Linked DNA regions of Methylomagnum ishizawai. The protein of the gene in region 1 interacts with the protein of each later gene in a pairwise test. Links are inferred from orthologs where the notes say so. Each region holds a gene or a part of one and is shown in the gene's direction. Other genes may lie near its edges.

Region 1 (9,874 bases):
CCGAATCGGGCGATGGTGTCTTGGAAGAATGCGCCGATCCCTCCGCATCGCCATCCGAGAGCCTGGTGCGGGCCGGCTTCGCCGAAGCCCTGGCCGATGCCATCGCCGGCCTGCCCGAGCGGGAACGCCTGGTGGTGTCGCTGTACTACGAGCAAGAGCTGAACCTCAAGGAAATCGGCGAGGTGCTGGGGGTGAGCGAGTCCCGCGTCTGCCAGATTCAAGGCCAGGCCATGCTGCGCCTCCGGGCGCGGATGCAGGGCTGGCTGGACGCCGAGCGGATGCCGGTGAAACGGCGCGAAGCTAGGGGCCGGAGGCTGGGGGCTTGATGGGACCCTGGGTTCCGGCCTCCCGCCTCCCGCATCAAGCCGCCCAATTGTGTGCTAGCCTCATTGGCATAGATCGAATCCACCAAGCCATTCCGGCCGATGCCCAATCCAGAGATAAGCTCCCAGGTCGCCCCCGCCGGGGCGGGGAGCGTCGGCCCGAACCGTCAGACCGAGGTGAAAGACCTTGAATAAGAACATGAGAATCCTGATCGTGGACGATTTTTCCACGATGCGCAGGATCATCAAGAACCTCCTGCGTGAACTCGGCTTCAACAACACCGTGGAAGCCGACGACGGGCAGTCCGCCTGGCCCAAGCTCCTGGGCGGCGGTATCGATTTCCTCATCACCGATTGGAATATGCCGGGCATGAACGGCCTGGATTTGCTGCGCATGGTCCGGGCCGAACCCAACCTCATGCATATCCCGGTGCTGATGGTGACGGCGGAGGCCAAGCGCGAGCAGATCATCGAAGCCGCCAAGGCCGGGGTGAACGGCTATGTCATCAAGCCTTTCACCGCCGCCACCCTTCAGGAAAAGATCGAAAAAATCTTCGAGCGCCTAGACGCTTGAACGGAAGTTAGCCCATGGCCAAGAAAAAGAACGCCGCTCCGCTTCCCGCCGACGCCGACCCGCGTATCGCCCAGGCGCTGGCCCTGGTCTCCGCCTTGGAGCGGGGCGACCAGGTCGAAGCCGACCAAATCCTCGACGACATAGGCCGGGTCCGCGAAATGACCTTGTTCCAGGAAGTGGGACGCCTGACCCGTCAACTACACGACACCCTCGCCAGCTTCGCGGTGGACGATAAGCTCGCCCATCTGACCGAGCGCGAAATCCCCGACGCCAAGGAGCGCCTCAACTATGTCATCGCCATGACCGAACAGGCGGCCAACACCACCCTCAACGCGGTGGAAACCCTGCTGCCCATGGCCGAAGCCTTGGCGGGCCAGGCCGGCGAACTGGGCGGCCAATGGCAGCGCTTCCGCCAGCGGGAAATGCCGTTCGAGGAATTCAAGCAGCTCAGCCTGGACCTGGCCGAGCATCTCGCGCAGTCCGGGCAGCAATTGGCGACCATGCAAACCCTGTTGGGCGAAGTCTTGATGGCGCAGGGTTTCCAAGACCTCACCGGGCAGATCATCCGCCGGGTGATCCAGTTGGTGCAGGAGTTGGAATCCAATTTGGTGGACATGGTGCGCTTGTCCAGCCGCCGCTACCGCGCGGAAGGCGACGCGCCGGAACCCGCCGTTCCCGCCTTGGGTCCGTGCGTGCCTGGGGTCGATGCCAACGCGGTGCATAGCCAGGACGATGTGGACGGCTTATTGTCCAGCCTGGGGTTTTAAGGGAAAACGGCCATGGCCATCGATCTCGACGACGAAATCGTCCAGGATTTCCTGGTGGAAGCCGGGGAGATATTGGAAAAGCTCAACGGGCAATTGGTCGAGCTGGAAAACACGCCCGACGACTACGATTTGCTCAACGCCATTTTCCGGGGCTTCCATACCATCAAGGGCGGGGCTGGTTTCTTGAACCTGGGCGTCCTGGTCGGGGTGTGCCACCGCGCCGAGGATGTGTTCAACGCCTTGCGCCAGGGCGAGCGGCGGGTCGATGCGGCTTTGATGGATGTGATCCTCGAAGTCCTGGATGTGGTCAACTCCATCTTCAAATACATCCGCAACGGCAAGGACCCGGAGCCGGTCGATCCCGATTTGCTGGACCGGCTGTCGCGCCTGCTGCAACCGCAGGCCGTGTCCGAGCCCGCGCCATCGCCACCCGTGCCGCCCGTGCCATCCGCCGCCACTCGGGCACAACCACCCGAACCCGTGGCGACCCTTCCGGTCGCCTCCATGCCCAAGCCCAGCAATGTGGTGGAAGCCGATTTGTTCGCCATGCTGGAACCCGGCCTCGTGGGCGAGGTTCCCGCCGCCGAACCTGTGGAACCCGCACCGGCCCAGTCCCAGGCCGAACCCGACGAAATCACCGAGGAGGAATTCGAGCGGTTGCTGAACCAGTTGCACGGCGCGGGACGGCATGGTTCGGCGGCGGCCAAGCCGGTTCCGGTGATTCCGCCCGCGATTCCCGCCGCCGGGCCTACGGTCCCCGTCGGCGATACAATTTCCGAGGACGAGTTCGAGGCTTTGCTCGACGATTTGCACGGCAAGGGCAAGCATGTCGGCGCGCCTCTAGGCGGCGTGGATGAGCCAACCCCGTCCGCCCAACCCGCCGCCGACCTGATCAGCGAGGACGAGTTCGAGGCTTTGCTCGACAACCTGCATGGCAGGGGCAGGCATCTCGGCATCCCCCAAACCGAAGCGGCCAAGCCTTTGGAGCCTCCGCCCGCTTTCCACGAGGCCGCCCATTTCGATCCCGTCAAAGCGGCCAAGTCCCCCGCCTCCCCCCCCACCACCACCACCGCGGTGGAAACCACGGTGCGGGTCGATACCCAGCGCCTGGACGAGATCATGAACATGGTGGGCGAACTGGTGCTGGTGCGGAACCGTTTCCAGACCCTGCGCAGCGCCTTCAACGACGACGCCATGACCAAGGCTATCGCCAACCTGGACGTGGTGACTTCGGACCTGCAATTGTCGGTGATGAAAACCCGGATGCAGCCGATCAAAAAGGTGTTCGGGCGTTTCCCCAGGGTGGTGCGCGACCTGGCCCGCAGCCTCAACAAGGAAGTCCAGTTGGAACTGCGCGGCGAGGAAACCGACCTCGACAAGAACTTGGTGGAAGCCCTGGCCGATCCCTTGGTGCATCTGGTGCGCAACGCCGTGGACCATGGCATCGAAACCCCCGAGGAGCGGGTCGCGGCGGGCAAGCCACGGGAAGGCCGGGTCGTGTTGATCGCGGCCCAGGAAGGCAACCATATCGAACTCGCCATCGAGGACGATGGCAAGGGCATGGACCCGGAAAACCTGCGCCGCAAGGTGGTGGAAAAAGGTCTGATGGACCAGGAATCCGCCGCTCGTTTGGACGACCGGGGCTGCTATGAACTGATCTTCATGCCGGGGCTTTCGACCAAGACCGAGATTTCCGATGTCTCGGGCCGGGGCGTCGGCATGGACGTGGTGAAGACCCGCATCAGCCAGATGAATGGCACGGTGGCGGTGGATTCGGTGCTGGGGCGGGGTACCCGCATCATCATCAAGCTGCCCTTGACCCTGGCGATCATGCCCACCCTGATGGTCAAGCTCAACCAGCAGCCGTTCGCGCTGCCCCTGTCCAGCGTGGTGGAAATCCTCGACCTCGACCTGTCCAAGACCAACACCGTGGACGGCCAGTTGGTGGCCCTGGTGCGGCAGAAGGTGCTGCCCTTGTTCTATCTCAAGGATTGGCTGATTCCGGGCTACGATCCCGAGCGCGGCAAGGCCGGCCATGTGGTGGTGGTGATGGCGGGCGGGCGGCATGTCGGCTTCGTGGTCGATCATTTGATCGGACAGGAGGAGGTGGTCATCAAGCCCCTGGGGGCCAAGCTGCGCGGCGTGCCGGGCATGGCCGGGGCGACCATCACCGGTGACGGCCAGATCGCCTTGATCCTGGACGTGCCCGGCCTGATGAAGCGCTACGGGCCGATGCGGTAGGGGGATGGGATGGTTTACCGGGTGCTGGTGGTCGATGATTCCAATTTCATGCGCCATCGCCTGACCGAAATCCTCAACGGCGACGACCACCTCGAAGTGGTGGGTAGCGCCGGCAACGGCCTGGACGCCATCCGCATGGCCGCCGAACTCCAGCCCGATGTCATCACCATGGATGTGGAAATGCCGGTCATGGACGGTATCACGGCGGTGCGCCGGATCATGCGCGAACGGCCCACGCCCATCCTGATGTTCTCGGTCTCCACCCAGGCCGGTGCCCGCGCCACCCTGGAGGCGCTGGACGCCGGGGCCATGGATTTCATCCCCAAGCAATTGCACGAAATCAGCGCCGACAAGGAAACCGCCAAGCGGATGCTGTGTGGCCGGGTGTTGGAACTGGCCCGGCATCGCGCCAAGGTCCACGCCTCGCCCACGCCCCGCCCGGCCATCCGCTCCGCCCCCCGTCCCCGGCATCCGCCATCCCAGTCCGGCCATTTGCGCGGCGTGAACCTGATCGCCATCGCCGCCTCGACCGGCGGACCCACCGCCGTCCAGAAGGTCCTGGCCGCCTTGCCCGCGCAGCTGCCGGTGCCGGTGCTGGTGGTGCAGCATATGCCGGGCAATTTCACCGGCAGCTTCGCCGAACGCTTGAACCAGGTTTGCGCCATCGAGGTCCGCGAGGCCAAGCACGGCGACGAGTTGCGGCCCGGCCTGGCCTTGGTGGCACCGGGCGGCGTGCAGATGGAACTGCGCGAACAAGCGGGCCGCAGAACCATCGCCCTCCGCGAGGCCGCCGAGGGTGAATATTTCCGGCCCAGCGCCGATGTCACCTTCGCTTCCCTGGCCGGTCTGGCGCATAGCCCGCGGGCGCTCGTCATCGTGCTGACCGGCATGGGTTCGGACGGCAGGCAGGGCGCGGCGCGGTTGAAGGCGCGGGGCGCGGCGGTCTGGGCGCAGGACGAACGGAGCTGCGTGGTCTACGGGATGCCCAAGGCCATCGTCGATGGCCGGTTGGCCGACGCGGTCTACGATCTCGACGACATGGCCGATGAATTGGCGCGGGGACAACCATGGACGGCTTGACCATCGCCGGCATTTTCCTCGGGGTGGGGGCCGTCATTTTCGGCAATTTCCTGGAAGGCGGCCATATCGGCTCGTTGCTGAACGGCCCCGCCCTGGTCATCGTGATCGGCGGCACCCTGGGCGCGGTGATGCTGCAAACCCCACCGGCCGTGTTCGTCTACGCGCTCAAGATGCTGCGCTGGGTGTTGTTCATGCCGTCCATCGATCCGGGCGAGGAGATCAAGAAGCTGGTGGGCTGGAGTACCCTGGCCCGGCGCGAGGGCTTGCTGGGCCTGGAGAATTTCATCCCCAACGAGGTCGATTTGTTCTCCCGCAAGGGCTTGCAATTGCTGGTGGATGGCAACGAACCCGAAGTTATCCGCGACACCCTGGAACTGGAACTGGGCGTCAAGCAACAGCGCGACCTGACCGCCGCCAAGGTGTTCGAGGCCATGGGCGGTTATTCGCCCACTATCGGCATCATCGGCGCGGTGATGGGCTTGATCCATGTCATGCAGAACCTGTCCGATCCGGCCAAGCTGGGCAGCGGCATCGCCACGGCCTTCGTCGCCACCATCTACGGCGTGGGGCTGGCGAATTTGTTGTTCATCCCCGTCGCCAACAAGCTCAAGGCGCGGGCCTCGGCGCGGCACCGGGCGCGGGAATTGGTGCTGGAAGGCGTCATCGCCATCGCCGAGGGCGAGAACCCCCGCAATATCGAATTGAAGCTGACCGGCTTCCTGGATGGGTGAGCCATGGCGAGACGCAAGCGCTCCGAAGACGAGCATGAGAACCTGGAACGCTGGTTGGTGTCCTATGCCGACTTCATCACCTTGCTGTTCGCGTTCTTCGTGGTGATGTATTCGATTTCCTCGATCAACGAAGGCAAATACCGGGTGTTGTCGCGCACCCTGGCCGAGGTGTTCATGGAGGATGGCCGCAAGGTTTCCAGGGCCGGCGAGCCGGTTCAAATCTACGATGGGGCACCGGGCGAGTATCTGGTCGGCAGCCCAGAAACCGGCCTGGGCGCGGAATCCCCCGAACCCACCGCCGGTGCCGATCCCCAGCAGGAACAGGCCCGGCTGGAAGCGGTCGCCGACCGGCTGGAGGCCGTGTTGTCGCCCTATATCCAGGACGATCTGGCGGTCGTCAAGCGCCATGAGTTCTGGCTGGAGGTCGAGATGAAGAGCGGGCTGTTCTTCCCCAGCGGCAAGGCCGCGCTCGCGCCCGAATCATTGCCGGTGCTGTACCGCTTGTCGGAAATCTTCCGCGAGATCCCCAATCCCATCAACATCGAGGGCCATACCGATAACATGCCCATCAGCACCGCCGAATTCCCCTCCAACTGGGTGCTATCCTCGGCCCGCGCCGCCGCCGTGGTGGGTCAATTGACCCGCAATGGCATCGACCCGCGCCGCCTCGCCGCCATCGGCTATGGCGAATACCATCCGGTGGCGGAGAACACGGCCGAGGAAGGCCGCTACCGCAACCGGCGGGTGGTCTTGGTGGTGATGTCGAACGGCGCGGCGCGTTACGGCGCACCGGCCCAGGACGCGCCGCCCCGACCCGCCGCCCCGCCCGTGCCGGCGACGGTGAAGCCATGAAGGTCTGGGCGGTTTCCAACCAAAAGGGCGGGGTGGGCAAGACCACCACCGTGGTTTCGCTGGGCGGCTTGCTGGCCGAGCGCGGCTATCGCGTCCTGTTGGTCGATCTCGATCCGCACGGTTCCTTGACCGGCTATTTCAAGATGAACCCGGACGATATCCAGGGCAGCGTCTACGATTTGTTCCAGGACGCCCTGGCGCGGCGCAAGCTCGAACTGGACCGCTATGTGCGGCCCAGCGGCGTCGAGGGCTTGTCGATCCTGCCCGCGTCCTCGGCGCTTTCGACTATCGAGCGCCAGAACGGGGCCGGGGGCTTGGGGCTGGTGATGGGCAACGCGCTGGCCGGGGTGCGTGGGCAGTACGATTTCGCCCTGATCGACAGCCCGCCCATGCTCGGTGTCCTGATGGTCAACGCCCTGGCCGCCAGCGAGCATTTGTTCGTGCCGGTGCTGTGCGAATTCCTGGCGCTCAAGGGCTTGGAGCGGATGCTGCACACCCTGGCCATGATCGGCAAATCGCGCCGGGTGGCGCTGCGTTTCACCATCGTGCCGACCATGTTCGACCGTCGCACCCGCGCCGCCCTGCAAACCCTGGAGGTCATCCGCCAGCGTTTCGGCGACCAGTCCTGGCGCTCGGAAATCCCGGTCGATACCCGCATCCGCGAGGCCAGCCAGACAGGACAGCCGGTGTCCCGCTTCGCGCCCGGCACCAAGGCCGCCGCCGCCTATGCCGAATTGCTGGAGGACGCCCTGAGCGGCGGATTGACGCCACGGCCCGAGGCGCGGGTCCATGGCTAACCGGCCAGGCTGCAATCCCGATCTGAATTGGAATCCAAAGCTTGCTGTGGTATGGATTCCAGCCGTCCAAAGCAAACACGGGATTCCAGGGCCAGTTTGAACCCCACCCCCCCCAATCACAACGAGGCCACCATGAGCGGAGCCATGCAAAAACGTACCGAACCGGTCAACCAATGGGTAACTTTCCGCCTGGGCGACGAGACCTACGGGGTCAATGTGATGCAGGTGCAGGAAGTCCTGCGCATCAGCGAAATCGCCCCGGTGCCGGGCGCGCCCGACTATGTGGTCGGCATCATCAACCTGCGCGGCAATGTCGTCACCGTGATCGACACCCGCAAGCGCTTCGGCCTGTATCCGAAAGACCCCGACGACGCCTCGCGCATCGTCATCATCGAGGCCGTGGACCAGGTCATCGGCATCCTGGTGGACAGCGTGGCCGAAGTGGTGGAGTTGCGCGGCTCCGAGGTCGAGGCCGCGCCCAATGTCGGCAACGAGGAAAGCTCCCGCTATATCCAGGGCGTCACCAGCCGCAACGGCCAGTTGCTGATTCTGGTCGATCTCAACCGCTTCCTGAGCGAAGAGGAGCGGGCCGACCTCGAATTCTTCTGACGGTCCCGTTCCCGCGCGGTCTTGGCGCATAATATGGGTCGGGTCCGGCCCGTGGTCCCCGCCAACCCCCTGTCCACCGCCCGCCCAAGCCCGCGAACCCTTTCCCCCTATCGACGATACGCCCGATGAACTGGTTGCCTTATTTCGCGCTCCTTGCCTTGTCGGCCCTCCTGGCGGCGGGCTTGTTCCTGCTGGCCCGCGCCCACCGCAAGCTGGCCCGCGACCACGCCGCCCTGGCCGAGGGCATGGCCCGGCAAGGACAGGATTTGATGGGCCTGTGCGCGGCGGCGGTGCAGGTGGACCGGCGGGTGTTCGGCCAGGAGGAGCGCCTGCGCGAATGCCTCGCCCGCATCGAGGAACTCGCCACCCGCGAAACCACCCAGCAACCCTATTACACCGCCATCGACAAGGTGAAGGCCGGCGCCCGCCCCGAGGAACTGGTCGCGGAGTTCGGCCTGTCCTTGTCCGAGGCCAACCTGCTGGTGAGCCTTTACGGCCAGCCGCGCCGCTGACGGGTACCAAGACCCTCCCATCCCAAATCCCGGCGGTTGTGCTATATTCGCCCGCCTAGCCGAGCAAGGGGAATATTATGATTTTTAAGCTGATATTGGGTTTGTGGCTGGTATGCCTCGCGTCTTTCCCGGCTTGGGCCGAGCCGGTGGACGAAGCCAGGAAACCCGTGGACAAACTCAACGAGACGCTCATCCAAGCGATGAAGGGCGCGGACAAGTTGGGGTATCAGGGACGCTATAAATTGATCGGGCCGGTGGTGCGGGATACTTTCGAGTTCGAGGCGGTATCCCAGATCGCCCTGGGTAGCCATTGGAAAAAACTGGACAAGGCGCAGAAAACCGCCTTCATGGAAAAACTGATCGATCTGAGTGTTGCCACCTATGCCGCCCAATTCAATGGCTATGGCGGCGAATCCTTCGTGTTCGACAGCAGCCAGGATTTGAAGAACGGCAAGCTATTGCTACGCTATAACTTCACCGCCCCCAAGGAAAAACCCATCAAGTTCGAGTATATCGTGGGTGAACTCAATGGGCAGTGGCAGATCATCAATATCATTGTCGATGGTATCAGCGATTTGGCCCTGAAAAAGGCCCAATATACCAGCGTCATCGACCGCGAGGGTTTCGACAGCCTGTTGAATAAGCTCTCCCAAAAAATCACCGATTACTCCCACAACAACGCCGCCCCGGCCAAGCCGGGCAAGCCGGGTTGAGACGGGAAGCCAGGTATCTACGGGGCACCTTCGGGTGCCCTTTTTTTGGACTGCTATCGAAGGCGGGCTGATTCACGGAACCCTCCGGGGCGCGGTCCCGTGTTCTTGCCTTGCTTGTAATAAGCTGGCTACACTTCCCGCTTTGCGCCTGGGCAGGGCCACGGATATGGCGGGGAAAAGGCCGGTTGGCCGGGGAGATGAAATCAATGCTAGGGGGCGATGAGTGTTTCCGATAACGAGAAGTCGAAGGGCGCGGGGTGGGCTGCTGGTGCTGGCCTTGCTGTTGTGCCATCTGGCCTATGGCGGCCAGGTGCGTTCTTTGTTCAACCCCAATAATTTCATCGCCGAGGATGGCGCCCTGCTGACGGAGCAATTCTGGTCCACGCCCGATAACAAGCTCTATGGCAAGGCGATGACCGAATGGGAAGACGCCGATTTCTCCGAATTGGAGACCGAGTTGCGGCGGGCGGTCTATGTGCTGTCCCTCAGCCAGAACCCTTATCGCCATGTGCAGGTGGACCGTTTGCAGCGGGCGGTGGATTTGGTACCGAGCTTCAAGCTCTGGGTCAGGCACGCGAAGGAAGGGGCCGCCCCGGTCGAGGGCGAGCGTAAATTCGCCAAGGACAAGCCCGCCGCCCAGGCGGAGCCGAAGTTCGCGGGCCTGAAGGGAAAAGC
Region 2 (10,060 bases), 1.0 Mb from region 1 along the record:
GCTTTACCGCCGATGCCGCTTACACCCAGGCGGCGGGCGTGGTCTGCGCGGTGATGACCGCCGATTGCCTGCCGGTGCTGCTGTGTTCCCGCGATGGCGGCACCGTCGCCGCCGCCCATGCTGGTTGGAAAGGCTTGCTGGGCGGGGTGATCGAGGCCACGGTCGCGGCCATCGGCGGTCGCGACCTGATGGCCTGGCTCGGCCCCGCTATCGGTCCCCAAGCCTTCGAGGTCGGCGCCGAGGTCCGCGCCGCCTTCCTGGCCCAGGACGCCGGGTTCGCCACGGGGTTCCGCCCGCTGGGCGCGGGCCAGTGGCGGGCCGATCTTTACCAACTCGCCCGCGTGGTCCTCGACCGGCTCGATATTACCGACATCCACGGCGGCGGCTGGTGTACCCACGGCCACCCCGACGATTTTTTCTCCTACCGGCGCGACCGCGAGACGGGCCGCATGGCCACCTTGATCTGGCGCGAATAATCCCCCATGACCTTGTTTCTCTGGATCGTCCTCTTCACCTTGATCGGCGGTGTGTTGAGCGTCGCCGCCGCCGCCTTGTTCCTGTTGATTCCCGAGCGCCACCATCCGCGCATCCTGCCCCATGGTGTGAGTTTCGCGCTGGGGGCGTTGCTGAGCGTGGCCTTCCTCGACCTGTTGCCCGATGCCTTGCGCGAAGTGGGCGCGGGCGGGGGCGATACCGTGATGGCGACCGTGCTGGCCGGTATCCTGGGCTTTTTCCTGTTGGAAAAGCTGCTGCTGTGGCGGCATTGCCATTCCGACCATTGCGAAACCCACGCCGAGGAGCATTTCCACCAGCCGGCCGGCACCTTGATCGTGGTGGGCGACGGCATCCATAACTTCGTGGATGGCGTGCTGATCGCGGCGGCGTTCCTCACCGATATCCAGTTGGGGGTGGTCACCAGCCTGGCGGTGGCGGCGCACGAGATTCCCCAGGAACTCGGCGATTTCGCCATCCTGCTGCAAAGCGGCTATGGTCGCGCCAAGGCTTTGCTCTATAACCTGCTGTCCAGCCTCGCGACCTTGGTGGGCGGAGTGCTGGCCTATTTCGGGCTGGAGCATTTGCACGGGGCCTTGCCCTATATCCTGGCCTTGGCGGCGTCGAGTTTCGTCTATATCGCGGTGGCGGATTTGATTCCCAGCCTGCACCGGCGCACCACGGCGCGGGAGGCGTTCCAGCAGGTCGGTTTGATCGCCCTGGGAATCATCGTGATCTATTGGGTCCATGCCCGGACTGGCGCGGACCTTGGACCGCCGGTGGCGGCGGGGAGCGGTGCGTATTCGGGCGCGGTGCCTTGATTTTGCCGGGGAGGCGGGTGGAATGCTGGTGCAGGTGATTTACGCGAGCCGGGCCATAAGGCCGTTTTCGGACCGGGATTTGGTGTTGTTGTTGCGGAAATCCCGCGACCGCAACCGGCGGCATGGCATCACCGGGATGCTGGTCTACCAGGAACCCATCTTCCTCCAGGTCTTGGAGGGCGAGGCCGGGGAGCTGGAGCCGGTCTGGCGCGATATCGCCGCCGACCCCCGCCATGGGCAGATCGTCGAACTGCGTTCCGGGCCGGTGGAGTCCAGGGACTACGGGGAATGGTCGATGGGCTTTTTCAATGCTTCTTGGAATGGCTGCGCGGCGCTGGCCGGTTATACCCGGTTCCTGGACCTCGATTTCTCGCCGGAAGGCTTCGCCATGGCCCCCGAGCGGGCGATAGCGTTCATGCGTTGGATCAGGGATGCCGGTATGGGTTTATGACCCGGCCATCGTTTCGATGCCATGGGTCGCTGGCGGGAATCTGGTTGGGGGCGGGAAAAAAGAAGGTAAGGGCATAGATTGGGGGGGAAGCCCCTACCTTCTGGGGAACCTGCGGGCGGAGCGTAAACTCCGGGCGCTAGCGCCGATAGGTGGGTTAAGTCATTGATCGCGACTTCCGGTCGATCCGGTGCGACAATCATCAATTCGGATCACAGTCAAGTTTGCGCGGTGGAAATTAAATCATTCCGTCCAATTCCAGGAAAATACGTAAAACTACGATGCGCCGGGCGTCATGATTACCCCGGTTTATTCCTCAAACTTGGGTTTTTCGACCGGCATTTTGCTCAGCTTGTCCAAATCCCAAATCTTGGCGCTATCCCAACTGATCGAAACCGCCCGTCCCTTGCCTGAACAGGCCAGTTGCTCGACCGGGCCTTCGTGGGCCGCGATCCGTCCCAGCGCCGTGGGGAGCTTGGTATCCCACAGGTATAGGCTACCCGTGCGGGTGCCGACCAGGATCCAGCCCTTCTTGATATCCCGGCAAAACGCCAGCGCATCGCCGTCGTGGTCTTGCAAGGTGGCGATCCACGCCCCGGTCCGCACATCCCATAATTCCAGCACCGGCCCCTCGGCATAACCGGCCACCCGGCCATCCTGGCTCAGGCCCAACAAGGTCCGGTCGGTCTTCATCACGGCTTGGCGGACCAGTTCCAGGGTGGCGGGTTCCCAGAACCAGATTTCCCGGCCCGCCGCCGTCACCATCAGGGTGTGGCTCTTGTCCATGCGGGTGAAGGCCAAGGCGCTGGCCCCCTCGTGGGTGGCGCGGAGGAATTTGCCGGTGAGGGGTTCCCAGATGCCGAGCGGGCCATGGGCCAGCCAGCCCAGGGTTTGGGCGCGGGGTTCGAAGGCCAGGGTTTGGGCGTCGAAGCCGTCGATCAGGTGTTCCCCCACCAAGCCGCCGCTCTGGCGGTCCCAGACCAGCATATTGCCGTTCTCGGCACCGGACAGCCCCGCCGCGACCCAGCTGCCATCGGGCGCGTAGGCCAGGGCCGTGATGGCGTCCCCGCCCTTGATCGCGAAGCTTCCTTCTTCCAAGGGCAGGCGCGTCCCGGTATTGGCGTCCCACAGGTGCGGTTCCTTGCCACCCAGGGCCAGCAGGGTCTTGCCGTCGGAGGAGAACACCGGCAGGGCGACGCTGGCCCGTTCCTCCAAATGGCCTTGCGCCAACCGCGCCACCAATCCCAAACCGTGCTGCAATTCGTCCAGCGCGGCGATGGCGTCGGTTTCATGGGCGCAGGATTGGCAATCGCGCAGAAATTCGAGGTAGCCCTCGATGGTGTTGTGCTTCTTGGCTTGGTGCCAAGTGGCGCCGCCTTCCCCGGATTCGCCCTCGCGGTAGCGCAACACCCCGATGGCGATCAAAGCCAGGAAGCCCAGGACGAAGATTCCGACCAGCAGCTTTTCGATGTAGGACAGCAGCGCGTTCATTGGATGGAATTATGTTTGTTGTATGCGGTGGCGGCGGCTCGCCCAGTGGGGCCGGCTTGGAGGCGGCGGGTGGCGTGGGCCGGGGTGGTCCGCGCCTATGAGGGTTGTTATAGAGTGTTCCCGCCCCCCTGAGCGGACCGGATGCGGCCCCGTCGGCCCGGTTTCCAAGGCCGCGATCCCGTGCTTGGACCTGGGAACCGGCCCGCCTAGTCCTAGATGCTAGCGAAACGCCCGATTGGCTGGCAAGCCGTTTTCCCCGGTCCCGGTGCCATTCCTTGGGCTTGGCGCGACCGGGTCCACGCTTCTTCAAAAAGAATCGGCATCGACTACACTCTAACCCGTGACCTTCCATAACGTAGCAGTTGCGATACGGCTTGGGCTTCGGGCCGACAGCCCGCCGTGGGCGCGGGGCTATGGGAATCCGGTGGTCCGGTTGCGGGAGGCTGGATACAGGAGGTCGTGCGGGCCTGTGATCCCGCGCTTTCCAACCCAGGATTTGTCCTATGAATCCGGCGCGGTGCCAGGCCCGCCCCATGCCGCGCCACAGACCCCAATAAGAGTGTAAAGATTATGCGGAGCATACTGACTGTGGATGATTCGGCCTCGATGCGGCAGATGGTGGTTTTCACGCTCAAGGGCGCGGGCTACGAGGTGGTCGAGGCCAGCGATGGTGTCGAGGCGCTGGGCAAGGCCAAGACCCGCAAGGTGGATTTGGTGATCACCGACCTCAACATGCCCAACAAGGACGGTATCGCGCTGATCCGGGAATTGCGGGCGCTGCCGGATTATAAATTCACCCCGATCCTGATGTTGACCACCGAATCCGGCGACGCCAAGAAACAGGCGGGCAAGGCGGCCGGGGCGACCGGCTGGATCGTCAAGCCTTTCAATCCCGACCAACTCCTCAAAACCGTCGGCAAGGTGTTGGGCTAGGCCGACCGTCCCTCCGGAGTATCTCCCATGGCCATCGACTTGGCTCAGTTTCATCAGGTCTTTTTCGAGGAAAGCCTCGAAGGACTGGCGATCATGGAGAGCGGCCTGCTGGGCCTCGAAACCGGCGATGCCGATCCCGAGGCGATCAACGCCATCTTCCGGGCGGCCCATTCCATGAAGGGCGGCAGCGCCACTTTTGGTTTCACTGCGGTGGCCGATTTCGCCCACCATTTGGAAACCTTGCTGGACGAGATGCGCGAAGGACGGCGGCCCGTGACCGCCCAGGCGGTCGAGGCGCTGTTGGGTTCGGTGGACTGCCTGCGCGATATGCTGGGGGCCAGCCAGTCCGGCCGGCCCGTGGACCGGGCGGCGGTGGCGATCCATCAAGCGGCCTTGGAGCGGTTGCTAGCGGATGATGCGGTGGGCGCGCCGACCCCGGTCCCGGTCCCGGTCCCGGCCCTGGCCGCCGACCGGGACGAGGGTTGGCAGATCGTTTTCAGCCCGCACCGCGACTTGTTCCGCAGCGGCAACGATCCGGCCCGGATTTTCCGCGAACTGGCCGGGTTGGGGCGTCTGGAGGTCGATGCCGAACTGGGGTTCCTGCCCAGTGCCGACGAAATGGATATCGAGGACTGCTACCTCGCCTGGGAACTCAAGCTGTATGGCAAGGTGGCCCGCGCCGATATCGACGAAGCCTTCGCCTGGGTCGAGGACCATTGCGATCTGGCGGTGCGGTCCTTGGCTGAATTGGCGGCATTGGCGGCGGCGGCAGTGCCGGTTCCGGCTCCACAGGAAGCCGCGTCCATGGCGGCGGCGGTCCAATCCGCATCGGTCCCACAGCCCGAAACCGGCACCAAAAACGCCGGCGGCGGTTCGATCCGGGTGGATACCGCCAAGATCGACCAATTAATCAACCTCTGCGGCGAATTGGTCATCACCCAATCCATGCTGGGCCTCCTGGGCGAAACCTTCACCATGGACCGGCTGGAGCAATTGCAAAACGGCCTCGCCCAACTCGAACGCCATACCCGCGCCCTGCAAGAGAGCGTGATGAATATCCGCATGTTGCCGATCAGCTTCGTGTTCAGCCGGATGCCGCGGCTGGTCCACGATATCAGCGGCAAACTCGGGAAGCGCGTCGAACTCAGGCTGATGGGCGAACAAACCGAACTGGACAAGACCGTGATCGAGCAGATCGCCGACCCGCTCATGCATCTGGTGCGTAATAGCTTGGACCACGGCATCGAAGCGCCCCACGAGCGGGTGGCGGCGGGCAAACCCGATACCGGCCTGGTCCTGCTCAACGCCTATCACCGCGGCGGCAACATCGTCATCGAAGTGTCCGACGACGGGCGCGGCTTGGATGCTTCCCGGATTTTCGCCAAGGCCGTGGAGCGCGGCTTGCTGGAACCCCAGGCCCATCCGCCGCCCGCCCAGCTTTACGATTTGATCTTCCATCCGGGATTTTCCACGGCGGAGCAAGTGACCGAGGTGTCCGGGCGCGGGGTGGGCATGGACGTGGTGCGGCGCAATATCGAAGCCCTGGGCGGGCGCATCGAACTCAAGACCCAGCCCGGCCAGGGTTCCACCTTCTCCATCCACTTGCCTTTGACCCTCGCCATCCTGGACGGGCAGACCGTGGCCGTGGGCAAGGAAATCTATATCGCGCCCCTGGTGTCGATCATCGAATCGATCAGCCTCACCGAGGACAAGCTCAACACCTTTACCGGCAAGGGCGAGACCTTCCGCCTGCGCGGCGAATACCTGCCCATCATCCGGTTGCACGAAGTGTTCGGGGTCGAGGGCGGTCACGCCGTCAAGCTGACCGATGGGCTGTTGATGGTGGTAGAGGGCCAGGGCTTGAAATGCGGCTTGTTCGTGGACAACGTGCTGAGCCAGCAACAGGTGGTCATCAAATCGCTGGAGGAGAACTACCGGCGGGTCGAGGGTATTTCCGGCGCGACCATCCTGGGCGATGGCTCGGTGGCTTTGATCCTGGACATTCCGGGGCTGGTGCGGCTGGCCCGGCAGGAGCGTCCCGCGCAAACGAGGCATTAGAAGATGGGCGGACAGGCACACACACAGGCGCAGGACCGGCCCGACGGCGGCCCGCAACATCTCACCTTCGTGCTGGGCACGGAGGAATACGCGGTGGATATCCTCAGGGTCCGGGAAATCCGGGGCTGGGAGCCGGTTTCGCGGATTCCCAACGCGCCGGGCTATGAAAAAGGCGTCATCAATCTGCGGGGGGCCATCGTGCCGATCCTAGACCTCAGGCAACGCTTCGAGGTCGGGCAGCCGGTCTATACACCCACCACGGTGGTGGTGATCCTGCAAACCCAGCAGGAACGGGGCGACAAGATCATGGGCGTGGTGGTGGACGCCGTGGCCGATGTGGTCGATCTGCCGCGGGACGCGGTACAGCCCGCGCCGGACTTCGGCGGCGGCATCGGGGCCGAATTCGTCAAGGGCATCGCTTCCCTCGATGGCCGCATGGTGGCCTTGCTCGATGTGGACAAGCTCTTGCGCCTGGAAGAGCGGCCCGTTCCGGTCCAGGCCCAAGCCGAACTCTCGGCCCATCACTAGCCTCCGAGGAGGGGCAAACCCATGAAAACCAACCTGCCGGTCACCGATGTCGAGCGCCTCCTGGGCGAAGGCACCCTCATCGTCAGCAAAACCGATCCCAAGGGCGTCATCATCTATGCCAACGCCGAGTTTATTGAAATCAGCGGCTTCACCGAACCAGAACTCCTGGGCCAGAGCCACAACATCGTGCGCCACCCCGACATGCCGTCGGCGGTATTCCGGGAGTTGTGGGACGCCCTTAAAGCGGGCAAGGCCTGGGTCGGCCTCCTCAAGAACCGCTGCAAGAACGGCGATTTCTATTGGGTGCGGGCCAATATCACGCCGCTGTGGGAAAGGAGCGAACTGGTCGGCTACCTGTCGGTGCGGACCCGGCCGGAACGCGCCGAGGTCGAGGCGGCCACCGAGCGCTATCGGCGGATGAACGCGGGCGAGACCCTCGAACCCCCCTTGATCCAGCGCTTGAACCCCTTGCCCCGGCTGTCGATGCATGCGCTCGGGTGGATAGCCGGGATATCGCTGCTGGCGGGGGCGGTCATTCCGGCGGGGTTGTTATGGGCGGGCGATGCCGCCGGGCCCGGCCTGCGCGGCCTGGGCGCGGGGTCGGCGTTGGCCCTGGCGCTTTCGGGCGGGGCGTTGCTGGCTTATATCCTGACGCGGATCACGGTGGCCGTGAGGCATGTGGCCGAAAGTCTCATGGAAATCGCCCAGGGCAATTTCACCAGCAAACTGGAGGCCGAGGGCGACGATGAATGCGCCATGGCCATCAACGCCCTGCGCTGCACCCAGACCCGGCTCGGCTTCGACGTGGCCGAACTCCGGCGCGTGGCGGACGAAGCCTCGCGTATCAAGACCGCGCTCGACCATGCCAGCGCCGGCGTGATGGTGGCCGACGAGGAGTTCCGCATCATCTATATGAACCGGGCGGTGCAAGCCATGTTCAAACGGGCCGAATCCGATTTGCGCAAGGTGCTTCCCGGCTTCGATGCCGACCAAATCCTGGGCGCGAACATCGATGCCTTCCACCCGCATCCCGAACATCAGCGGCGGTTGCTGGCCGGGCTGAGGGATATCCACCGCAGCGAGATCGGCGTCGCCGGGCGGAGCTTCTCCTTCATCGCCAATCCGGTGGCCGATGGGCGCGGCAAGCGCATCGGCACCGTGATGGAATGGGACGACCGCACCGACCAGGTGGCCGTGGAAGAACAGGTCAGCACGCTGCTGACCGCGTTCCGGGTCGGCGATTTACAGCATCGCATCGATGTCGAAGGCCGGACCGGCTTCACCCGGCGCATGGGCGAGGGGCTGAACCTGGTGGCCGAGGACGTGGAACTGTCCCTCAAGGATTTTGGCCGGGTGATCCGCGGCATGGCCGAGGGCGACCTGACCCGTAGCACCGGCTACGATGGCTACGAGGGCGTCTATGCCGAGTTCCGCGCCAACCTGATGCAGTCCCAGTCCAAGCTGAGCGAGGTGTTCGGCCAAATCCGCCAAGCCGCCGATTTCATCTACAACGCCTCGCAGGAAATCGCCGCCGGCAACAACAACCTCTCGCAACGCGCCGAGGAGCAAGCCGCCAGCCTGGAACAGACCGCCTCCAGCATGGAGCAACTGACCAGCACCGTGAACCAGAACGCCGAGAACGCCATCGCCGCCAACCAGGTTTCGAGCGTCGCCCGCGACTTGGCGCAAAAGGGCGGGGATGTAGTGGAACGGGCCGTGGCCGCGATGCGCGACATCAACGACAGCAGCGCCAAGATCGCCAATATCATCGGCACCATCGACGAAATCGCCTTCCAGACCAACCTCCTGGCCTTGAACGCCTCGGTGGAGGCGGCGCGGGCGGGCGAGCAGGGCCGCGGCTTCGCGGTGGTGGCGACCGAGGTCCGCAACCTCGCCCAGCGTAGTGCCAAGGCCGCCAAGGAAAGCCGCGAGCTGATCCAGAACAGCCTGGACAAGGTCGGTACCGGCTCCGCCTTGGTGACCCAATCCGGCGGGATGCTCAACGACATCGTGGGTAGCGTGCAGAAAACCGGCGACCTGGTGTCCGAGATCGCCGCCGCCAGCCGCGAACAGGCCCAGGGCATCCAGCAGATCAACGGGGCCGTGGCGCAGATGGACGAAATCACCCAGCAGAACGCCGCCCTGGCCGAACAGGCGTCGGCGGCCAGCGTGTCCATGTGCGAACAGGCCAAGAACATGGTGCAGTTGGTGGGCTTCTTCAAGACCGAGGACACGGCCCAGGCCAAGCGCCCGGCCAAGGCCACCACCGCGTCCTTGGACTTCTCGATGGCCCGCAGCAAGCATCTGGCCTGGAAGGTCCGCATCCGCGACTTCCTCGCGGGCCGGGAGTCCTTGACGATGGCCCAGGCGGTTTCGCACCGGGAGTGCGACCTGGGGAAATGGTTGTATTCGACCGGGCTCAAGCAATACGGCCATCTGCACGAGATGCGCGAGTTGGAGGCCGAGCATGAAAAGATGCATGGCTTGGTACGCACCATCATCGACAAGCAGCAGCGTGGCGATGCCCTGGCCGCCGAGGCCGATTTCCGCGAACTCCAGGGCTTGTCGGACGGGATCGTGGCCTTGCTGACCGTGGTCGAAAAACGCGGCAGCCTGGGCCGGCCACCGCAATCCCCCAATGCCAAGCCGCGGGCCTATAGCCCGCCGCCCGCCCCGACCCCGAAAACGGCGGTGGTGGGCGGCACGGGCGATGAGTGGGAGGAGTTTTGATATGAATACTCTCGTGGCCAGCGCCGGGGCCGAAACCGGCGTACCCAGCCAATACCTGAGCTTCGAACTGGCGGGCGAACCCTACGCGGTCGATATCCTCAAGGTCCGCGAGATCAAGGGCTGGGAACCGGCGCGGGAATTGCCGGAAGCGCCGCTTTATATCAAGGGCGTCATCAACCTCAGGGGCACCATCTTGCCGATCATGGACCTGCGCGAGCGCTTCGGCATGGCGCGGGGCGAATATACCGCCACCACGGTGATCGTGATCTTGGGCCTGGAATCCCCGGCAGGCGGGGAGCAGGCGCTGGGCATCGTGGTGGACGCGGTGTCCGATGTGCTGGATGTGCGGCCCGACGCGGTACGTCCGCCACCGGCCTTGGGGGCGGCGGTCCAGATGCGCTATCTCAAGGGCATCCTGCCCGGCGAGCGGATGACCATGCTGCTGAACGCCGACGCCTTGCTGTCCGAGCGCGACTGGGACGGGATCGAGGTGCAACTGGCCTAGCGCCACTCGCAACCACAACGACGACAGAATCCGTTATGAACAAGATCGTATTGG

Evidence for each region.
Region 2: the proteins of B9N93_RS08770 (region 1) and B9N93_RS04315 interact in binary tests that used the Escherichia coli proteins (3 or more experiments, as listed by UniProt). The link is inferred for Methylomagnum ishizawai from one-to-one orthologs.

What each region holds. Positions count from the first base shown.
Region 1 is NZ_FXAM01000001.1:1,959,855-1,969,728, forward strand. What follows is about bases 1-2,787. They hold B9N93_RS08770 (protein phosphatase CheZ), read left to right. Parts: upstream 1-911; coding sequence 912-1,664; downstream 1,665-2,787. Other genes in these bases: B9N93_RS08760 (RNA polymerase sigma factor FliA), read left to right, coding at 1-326; B9N93_RS08765 (chemotaxis response regulator CheY), read left to right, coding at 523-897; B9N93_RS08775 (chemotaxis protein CheA), read left to right, coding at 1,677-2,787. In the rest of the region: more of B9N93_RS08775, read left to right, coding at 2,788-3,905; B9N93_RS08780 (protein-glutamate methylesterase/protein-glutamine glutaminase), read left to right, coding at 3,915-4,985; B9N93_RS08785 (flagellar motor protein), read left to right, coding at 4,973-5,716; flagellar motor protein MotD, read left to right, coding at 5,720-6,568; B9N93_RS08795 (ParA family protein), read left to right, coding at 6,565-7,365; B9N93_RS08800 (chemotaxis protein CheW), read left to right, coding at 7,510-7,974; B9N93_RS08805 (DUF2802 domain-containing protein), read left to right, coding at 8,100-8,486; B9N93_RS08810 (HpnM family protein), read left to right, coding at 8,564-9,199; B9N93_RS08815 (hypothetical protein), read left to right, coding at 9,423-9,874.
Region 2 is NZ_FXAM01000001.1:946,117-956,176, forward strand. The notes cover bases 3,755-6,727. They hold B9N93_RS04315 (chemotaxis protein CheA), read left to right. Parts: upstream 3,755-4,212; coding sequence 4,213-6,243; downstream 6,244-6,727. Other genes in these bases: B9N93_RS04310 (response regulator), read left to right, coding at 3,820-4,185; B9N93_RS04320 (chemotaxis protein CheW), read left to right, coding at 6,247-6,727. Also shown: peptidoglycan editing factor PgeF, read left to right, coding at 1-476; B9N93_RS04295 (ZIP family metal transporter), read left to right, coding at 483-1,313; B9N93_RS04300 (BLUF domain-containing protein), read left to right, coding at 1,342-1,764; B9N93_RS04305 (WD40 repeat domain-containing protein), read right to left, coding at 2,071-3,252; more of B9N93_RS04320, read left to right, coding at 6,728-6,771; B9N93_RS26685 (methyl-accepting chemotaxis protein), read left to right, coding at 6,793-9,501; B9N93_RS04330 (chemotaxis protein CheW), read left to right, coding at 9,503-10,006; B9N93_RS04335 (STAS domain-containing protein), read left to right, coding at 10,042-10,060. UniProt on the Escherichia coli protein: Involved in the transmission of sensory signals from the chemoreceptors to the flagellar motors. CheA is autophosphorylated; it can transfer its phosphate group to either CheB or CheY.